DNA from 2 places in the Metabacillus sp. cB07 genome. Region 2 is predicted to be linked to the other one. Evidence: predicted binding sites of a transcription regulator. Region 2 holds the regulator's gene; the other holds the start of a gene.
What was found. The regulator Rex, encoded in region 2, represses fermentation and respiration genes when NADH is low (regulators of the CRP and FNR family bind a similar motif). The targets are predictions, from matches to a motif close to TTGTGAAATATTTCACAA.
Positions count from the first base shown of each region.

Region 1: a site for Rex is predicted at 2,832-2,849, ahead of yumC (ferredoxin--NADP reductase 2). Genes of this name have one in related genera too.

Region 1 is NZ_CP069296.1:3,463,258-3,467,662, reverse strand. Features, by position in the region: gene JOJ89_RS17775 (HesB/IscA family protein) at 1-271, shown strand, start outside; gene JOJ89_RS17770 (hypothetical protein) at 415-1,317, shown strand; gene yumC (ferredoxin--NADP reductase 2) at 1,574-2,569, opposite strand; gene JOJ89_RS17760 (NAD(P)/FAD-dependent oxidoreductase) at 2,952-4,175, shown strand; partial or broken gene JOJ89_RS17755 (NUDIX domain-containing protein) at 4,280-4,405, shown strand, end outside.
Region 2 is NZ_CP069296.1:244,612-249,016, forward strand. Features, by position in the region: gene JOJ89_RS01455 (ABC-F family ATP-binding cassette domain-containing protein) at 1-873, opposite strand, end outside; gene moaC (cyclic pyranopterin monophosphate synthase MoaC) at 1,027-1,542, shown strand; gene JOJ89_RS01465 (redox-sensing transcriptional repressor Rex) at 1,539-2,180, shown strand; gene JOJ89_RS01470 (twin-arginine translocase TatA/TatE family subunit) at 2,198-2,377, shown strand; gene tatC (twin-arginine translocase subunit TatC) at 2,396-3,145, shown strand; gene JOJ89_RS01480 (YdiK family protein) at 3,158-3,358, opposite strand; gene JOJ89_RS01485 (CPBP family intramembrane glutamic endopeptidase) at 3,361-4,095, opposite strand; gene groES (co-chaperone GroES) at 4,375-4,405, shown strand, end outside.

The DNA.
Region 1 (4,405 bases), 930 kb from region 2:
AGGCGTTAAAGGCGGCGGATGCAGCGGGCTTTCTTACGGAATGGGCTTTGAACAGGAGCCGGGCGAAGATGACACGCAATTTGAGCTTCACGGCATCAAAGTTGTCGTAGACAAGGAGAGCACGGCAATCCTGAAAGGCACGATTATCGATTTTAAAGAGTCGCTGATGGGCGGCGGCTTTACGATCGACAATCCGAATGCCATTGCTTCATGCGGCTGCGGTTCTTCTTTCAGAACAGCAACGAATACTGGTACTCCTGAGGAGTGCTGATAAAAGGACATTTCCCTGTAACGACAGGGGAATGTCTTTTTTTTGCTTGTTTTACATAATAACCCCTGTTTCTTTTCTCTGACACTGGACAAAAACCCGGCATATAGTATGGGTGTGAAAACGATAAGGGGGCAGAGCAAAGTATGTATTATCATCCATATACGCCGTATCACGGCTATTATTCTTACCGTCTGAATTCGACAGACGAATTAAATGAAGGTCTGTATAAATGGGGAAAGTTCACATTTTCAAATGATGCTGAAAAAGAGGCCTTTATATTTTACTTAGACAAAGAGTCAGGAGATGCGTATATCCTGTCTTTTCCGGCTTTAACGACAAGCAGAGTAAACGTCAGCGATATAAAATCGTTTAAAGTGATGGAGAAACCTCCAAAGGCTGAAGGCGAAGGGCAAAATGGAGGCGCCCAGGAAGAGCAGGAGCAGCAGGAAGGCTCTTCAGAAGGCGGCCAGAACGGCGGTCAAGAAGGATCTGGCGGTCAGAACGGCGGAACGGAAGGCCAAAATGGCGGATCCGGAGGCGGACAAAACGGCGGTTCAGGCGGCCAAGGGGGAACTGGAGGAGGCCAGAACGGCGGAACAGGAGGCCAAAATGGCGGTTCCGGAGGCGGACAGAGCCCATTTGGCGAGATGCCTGGAATGGGTCAGAACGGTGGCTCACAAGGCGGTCAAGGTGGATCGCCTGGTCAGATGCCTGGAATGGGTCAGGGCGGAGGAGGCCAAGGAGGCCAACAGAGTCCGTTCGGCCAAATGCCTGGAATGGGTCAGGGCGGAGGCATGCAGGGAGGTCAAGGTGGATCGCCTGGTCAGATGCCTGGAATGGGTCAGGGCGGAGGCATGCAGGGAGGTCAGCAGAGTCCGTTCGGCCAAATGCCTGGAATGGGCCAGGGCGGAGGCATGCAGGGAGGCCAGGGAAGTCCGTTTGGCCAGATGCCCGGATCAGATCAGGGCATGATGCAGTTTGACGGCCAGCGTTATCAGCAGCCGCAGCCGTATTTTTATAACCCCTACAGCCAATACTGGCAGTGATTTATATAGAGAAAAATGAAGTGGTTGGTTGTTAAAAAGGAAGAGTTGGCAGTAATTCAGAAAGAGTTGGCAGTAAAGCGGGAAAAGTTGGTTGTAAAAAGGGCAATCTTGGAAGTGAAAAGAAGGATTAGCAGAAAAACGAACTTTCCAGGCAGCAGAATTGATCGTTTTTTCTGGATGAAATCAAAAAAATTAACGCAAATAAAAAAAGAATGCAGAGACATAAACAATTTCTCTGCATTCTTCATTGTTTCACTTATTTTTCAAACAAGCTTGTGCTGTGAAGCGGCTGCACTCTTGCTTTTGGATCCATATAGGCTTTTGCATTGTTGACGGCAGTTGGAGCTTCTCCAAATCCGCTTGCAATCAGCTTGACTTTTCCTTCGTATGTGCAGATATCTCCTGCAGCATAAATGCCTTCAACATTTGTCTCCATTTTGCTGTTTACGAGGATGGAGTTCTTTTCGATTTCAAGTCCCCAGTTTTTAATTGGTCCAAGAGAGGAAACAAATCCGAAGTTTACGATGACAGCATCAACGTCCAAGACTTCTTTGTGGTCGCCTTTTACTTCTTCTAAAACAACCTGTTCAATCTTGTCTGTTCCTGTCAGTTCAGTTGGAATGAAAGGAGTCAGGATTTGAACTTTCGAGTTGTTTAGATTTTCTACACTGTGCTCGTGGGCGCGGAATTTATCTCGTCTGTGGACAAGGGTCACTTTTTCTGCAATCGGTTCAAGCATCAGTGACCAGTCAACTGCTGAGTCTCCGCCTCCGCATACGAGTACGCGCTGTCCTGCAAACTGATTCAGGTCATCGATGAAATAGTGAAGGTTTGATTTTTCAAACGAAGCCGCTTCTTCAAGCTCGATTTTACGCGGCTGGAAAGCACCGTTTCCGGCAGTGATGATGATGGTTTTAGAATAATGAACTTCTTGATCGGTTGTCAGTTTGAAAACACCGTCTGCCTGTTTTTCAACATCGGCAACTGCCTGTTCAAGACAAATCGTTGGTTCAAATTGAGCCATTTGTTCTTTTAGATTGTTGACAAGTTCCTGAGCGCGGACTTTTGGGAATCCCGCTACATCATATATGTATTTTTCAGGATAAAGGGCAGAAAGCTGTCCTCCAAGCTGCGGTAAGCTCTCAATAATTTTAACTGATGCCTGGCGCATGCCGCCGTAGAATGCAGTGAACAATCCTACCGGTCCGCCTCCGATAATCGTGATGTCGTATACTTTTGTGTCTTCCTTCACAAAGATAACCCCCATTTGTAATTGATAATGATTCTTAATGTTAACATATTGTCACTCGTTCGTCATTTTAGCCTGCAGCCGGATGAGCGAAAGAGTCATTCACAGATTGATTATGATTATTATAGAGAATGTTTTTATTTTTGTAAAATTCTTAACGTTTTTAATCCTTTAATTTGGTCTTGAAAAAATCAGTACAGGTGCTATTATGGAATATAGGCATTATTTCTATCATATTTAATTATTTGCTTCTTTCTGAAAAGTTAAGTGAACATTTTCACAAACTTTTTTGCGGAAAACAAAATAAAAAGCTGTAAAGCGGAGGAAGATAAGGAATATAGACATTATTCTATCCTTCACAGCAAAAAAATCAAAAAAGGTGGATGTGATTCGGTTGAGAAAGCCCAAAATAGTAGTACTAGGTGCAGGTTACGGCGGATTAATGGCAGTTACGCGTCTTCAAAAAATGATCGGTGTGAATGAAGCAGATCTTACACTGGTGAACAAAAACGATTATCATTATGAAACAACATGGCTTCACGAGGCATCAGCTGGTACGCTGCATCATGACAAAGCAAGATACCAAGTAAAAGATGTCATCGATAACAGCCGCGTGAAATTTGTGAAAGATACAGTTGTATCAATCAACAAAGATGAGAAGAAAATTGTCCTTTCAAATGGTGAGCTTGAGTATGACTATCTTGTTATTTCTCTTGGTTCACACCCTGAAACATTTGGAATCAAAGGTCTTAAAGAATATGCATTCGGCATCACAAATATTAATGCTGCACGTCAATTGCGCGAGCACATCGAATATCAATTTGCTACTTACAACACAGAAGAAGTAAAACGCGACCAGCGTCTTGCGATTGTTGTCGGCGGAGCAGGCTTCACTGGCATCGAGTTCCTTGGAGAGCTTGCAAACCGTGTTCCTGAGCTTTGCCGCGAGTACGATGTTGATCATAAGAAAGTGCGCATCATCTGCGTAGAGGCTGCTCCAACAGCTCTTCCTGGATTTGATCCAGAGCTTGTCGAGTATGCTGTAAACCATCTTGAGCGCAAAGGTGTTGAATTTAAAATCGGCACTGCGATTAAAGAATGTGTTGAAGACGGCATTATCGTTGCAAAAGACGATGTAATGGAAGAAATCAAAGCTGACACAGTTGTTTGGGCAGCAGGCGTACGCGGAAACAGCATCGTAGAAGAAGCTGGATTTGAAAACATGCGCGGCCGCGTAAAAGTTGACTCTTACCTTAGAGCACCAGGCCATGATGATGTCTATATCATCGGGGACTGCTCTCTTGTGATCAACGAAGAAATCAACCGTCCATACCCTCCGACAGCTCAAATTGCTATGCAGCAAGGTATCACAGCGGCTAAGAACATTTCAGTTGCAGTCCGCGACCAGGGCGAGATGGAAGAATTCAAGCCTGATATCAAAGGTACAGTAGCTTCTCTTGGCGAAGACGATGCAGTAGGCATGGTATTCGGCAAAAAAGTAATGGGTACAAAAGCTTCATTCATGAAGAAAATGATTGATAATCGTGCTCTTCTAATGGTTGGCGGAGCAGGTCTTGTAGTGAAAAAAGGAAAATTTAAGTTTTTCTAAGAAATCGATTAAACTAAAGACAAGAGCTATATGCTTTTGTCTTTTTTTATGCGCGAAAATTGATTTTTACATAAAGAATTTTCAAAAGGAAGGGGAGTTTTTACATGTCAACCAAACGGGGAAATGTCTGGATTGCCGTTTCAGGCCTTGTTGAAAATGAGAATGGTGAATGGCTTGTCGTAAAAAAGCGTTATGGAGGTTTAAAGGGCAAATGGTCTTTTCCTGCCGGC
Region 2 (4,405 bases):
CGCGCGCTTGGTGGTTGACGCTCTAGCCATGTTCCGCTGGATAAAATCCTTCAGCTTCGCCACTTCATCCTGCTGTTTTTCAAATAATTTCAGCTCGCGTTCATAGTTTTCAGCGGCCTGCTCGAGGTAGCGGCTGTAGTTGCCGATGTACTTTCTGCTTGCGTGTCTTGAAATCTCGTACACCTGGTTAACTACCTTATCAAGGAAATACCGGTCATGGGAGACGATCAAAAGAGCACCGCTGTATCCCTGCAGGTATTGCTCAAGCCAGGAAAGTGTAGCGATATCCAGGTGGTTTGTCGGTTCATCCAGCACGAGCAGATCAGGACTTGTCAAAAGAAGCTTACCGAGGGCAAGCCGTGTTTTCTGGCCTCCGCTCAAACGCTGAATCGGTGTTGAGATGTCAAAGTCAGCGAACCCGAGTCCGTGAAGAACAGAACGGATGTCTGCTTCATACTGATAGCCGCCTTTTTCTTTAAATTCAACCTGCAGACGGTCGTATTCATTCAGCAGCTGCTGAAATTCCCGTTCTGAAGGGTCTGTTTCGGCCATTTTCATCTCCAGGCTGCGCATCGTTTTTTCCATGTCCTTCAGCGACTGGAAAACGGAGTTCATTTCATCCCAGATGGAAAGCTCGGATTCGAGGCCGGTGTCCTGTGCAAGGTAGCCGATCCTCATATCTTTCGGCTTGATGATCTCTCCTGATTCATAGGAAAGCTGTCCTGCGATAATCTTCAGGAGCGTTGATTTTCCGGCACCGTTTCGGCCCACGAGTGCAATCTTGTCCCGCGTTTGTACTTCAAGTTTAATGTTCGATAATATAAGATCAGCAGCAAAATATTTTGTCAGCTGGTTAATCTGCAGCAAAATCATGTCTTTTCACCTCAGGCTATGATAGGTTAAGTGTAGCTTATCCGCGGGGCACCCGCAATGATTGGGACTTCTGGAAGCGTGTATTTGTCACAATAAGTAAAAAGACAGATTTGTAAAAATAGTGTATAGTCTAGGTATGAGGGGCGTAAAAAGATGTCAAATTTTACTCATTTTAACCAGCAGGGCAGAGCCAGGATGGTTGATATATCAGAAAAAAATGATTCAGTCCGCACAGCCGAAGCCATTTCAAGCGTTATAATGAGCCCGGAGGTGCACGATAAAATCGTGAATCAGCAGCTTGAAAAAGGCGACGTGCTTGCTGTTGCGCAGGTAGCAGGCATCATGGCTGCCAAAAACACATGGAACATCATTCCGATGTGCCACCCGATTCCGCTTAAAGGGATTGATATCTCATTTGACTGGGAAAAAGACGATGGACAAGTCCGGCTGCTCATACATGCTGCAGTCAAAACAAAAGGAAGTACAGGTGTCGAAATGGAAGCGCTAACTTCCGCTTCCGTCTGTGCACTGACGGTTTATGATATGTGCAAGGCTTTAGACAAAGGGCTTATTATTGGTCCAACGTACTTATCTCAAAAGACCGGCGGGAAAAATGGGGATTACAAGAGAGATAAATCTGCATCTTTGAATGTGGGGGTTAGAACGTGAACAACATCGAGCAATCAAAAATTCCGCAGGCGACTGCTAAACGCCTGCCTTTATACTACCGTTTTTTAAAAAACCTGCATGCTTCAGGGAAGCAGCGGGTGTCATCGGCTGAACTGAGCGATGCCGTGAAGGTCGATTCCGCGACAATCCGCAGAGACTTCTCCTACTTTGAGGCTCTCGGGAAAAAAGGATACGGCTATAACGTCAATTACCTGCTGTCCTTTTTCAGAAAGACGCTTGACCAGGACGAGGTCACAAAGGTTACGCTGATTGGAGTGGGAAACCTCGGGACAGCTTTCCTTCATTATAACTTCACGAAAAACAACAATACGCTGATCTCACTTGCCTTTGATGTGGATGAGAACAAAATCGGCACAGAAATCGGCGACGTGCCGATCTATCATCTTGATAACATGGAAGAGCACCTGCCTGAGGATGTGACCGTTGCGATTCTGACCGTCCCTGCCCAGGCTGCCCAGGCGATTACAGACAGACTGATTGCAAAGGGCATTAAAGGTATCTTGAACTTCACGCCGGCAAGGCTGAATGTGCCGGAGGAAATCAGAATCCACCATATCGATCTTGCTGTCGAGCTGCAGTCGCTCGTCTACTTTTTGAAACATTACCCGAACGCATAAAGAAAGAGGTGAAAACTATGCCAAACCTTGGATTTGGAAGTCTGCTGCTGATCGTTTTTGCTGCTTTATTGATCTTCGGCCCAAAAAAGCTCCCGGAACTCGGAAAAGCGGTAGGAAATTCTCTGCGCGAGTTCAAGTCAGCCACGAAAGGCCTTGCTGATGACGATGATGAAGACAAAAAGAAGGAAGAGAAGTAAGATAGGATGAAAGCAGTTATGAAACAAAACGACATGTCGGTCGTCGATCACATTGCAGAGCTCAGAAAACGGATCATCATCACCGTCTTTTTCCTGTTTCTCGCTGTGATTGCCGGCTTCTTACTCGCAAAGCCGATCATTATTTATCTGCAGCATACGACAGAAGCAGAGAATCTGACGCTGAATTCATTCCGCATGACAGACCCGATCATGGTCTATATGCAGTTTACCTTTATCATTGCCTTTATCCTGACGTCGCCGGTCATTCTCTATCAGCTTTGGGCCTTTGTCAGCCCGGGGCTCTATGAAAAAGAACGCCGCGTTACGCTAAGCTATATCCCGATCAGCATCGGGCTGTTTTTGGCCGGTCTGAGCTTCTCATATTTCCTGCTGTTTCCGTTCGTAGTGGATTTTATGGAGCGGCTCTCAAATGACCTTGATATTAACCAGGTCATCGGGATCAATGAGTATTTTCAGTTTCTCATACAGCTGACCATTCCGTTTGGGCTGCTGTTTCAGCTGCCGGTTGTCATCATGTTTTTGACAAGGCTCGGGATTGTCACGCCGATGTTCCTGTCAAAGGTGAGGAAATACGCATACTTTGTTCTGCTTGTGATCGCAGCGCTCATCACACCTCCGGAGATTGTCTCGCATCTCATGGTGTCTGTGCCGCTTTTCATTTTGTATGAAGTCAGTATTTTCGTCTCAAGATTTGCCTACCGGAAAGCACAAAAAACACAGTTTGAGGAAGAAAATAAAGAAGGGTAATCCGCTGCCGGATTACCCTTTTTTCTTCGTCTTCACTTTATACGAAAGAGTGAACATTCGGAATGCCACTCCAAGGTCAAACGTTGCAATCAGCATCAGCAGGATGGTCGGAAAAGACCAGAGCCCGTTTTCCGAGCTGTTCACCGCAAGATAGGTAAACAGGATGCCCATTGCCAAGTAGAAAATTCCCATCGATACCGGGCTTGTTCTCATTCTTACATGCCTCCAAAGATAAATTGCATTTGTTCCGCCTTTTTCATCATTTCTTCAAGCTGTTCGCGGTTCGACTGCAGCAGCACGACCAGTGTATTCATCGCGACATGCGCAAAAATCGGAACGAGCAGGCGCTTTGTCCGGATATACAGGAAGGCAAACACAAAACCCATCGATCCGTACAGCAGCAGATGCTGCGGCTCACCGTGCACAAGCGCAAAAACGATTGAACTGATCAAAGCCGACAGAAAGAAATTCATGCGCTGATAGAGAGCGCCAAACAGAATCTTTCTGAAAATGATTTCCTCAAGGATCGGTCCAATAATGGATGTCACTAGTATTAGAAGAGGCGTAACCTTTAATACTTCCATGATAATCTGTGTATTTTCTGATTCTCCCTGAATTCCGAGCACTCTTGTTTCAATTGTGGCTGCGAGAACCTGGACAGTCAGCGCCAGAAATACCCCGGCCACTGCCCATAGGATGGACACACTTACCGGAGCAGCGTCACCTCTTAATTCCTTGTTGTCTCTAAAGTGGGTGCGCATGAAAAACAGGACGAGGACAAATGCAGCCGCAAAGCTGAATACGGTCCAGTACCCGGATGCCATAATCTGAGCCATTCTCATCGATTCGCCTTCACCTACGCCAAGCTTAAGGAGAAGCGGGATGCCAAGAATGCCTGAAAACTGCATGACGATGTATGTCAAAATGATTAGCCAGTATTCTTTCTTCAATCGAATGACTCCTTTTTTCGCCGATTATCGGTCATATGTTTATGTGTCAACTAGGCATTATTGTACCATAAACAGGGCAGCATGTAGGAGGATAACGCCTTTATGGTATGCCTTATTGGGACGAATCATGTAATTGATCAGGATTTCAATTTTTTTTGACTTATCACTTGAATTTGAGTGAGAGATTCTATAATATAATACTTGTGTTAGCACTCAAGACATCTGAGTGCTAATAAATAAGAAAATTTAAATCAATGAAATTTGAGGAGGTTGTTTCACTTGTTAAAGCCATTAGGTGATCGTGTCGTAA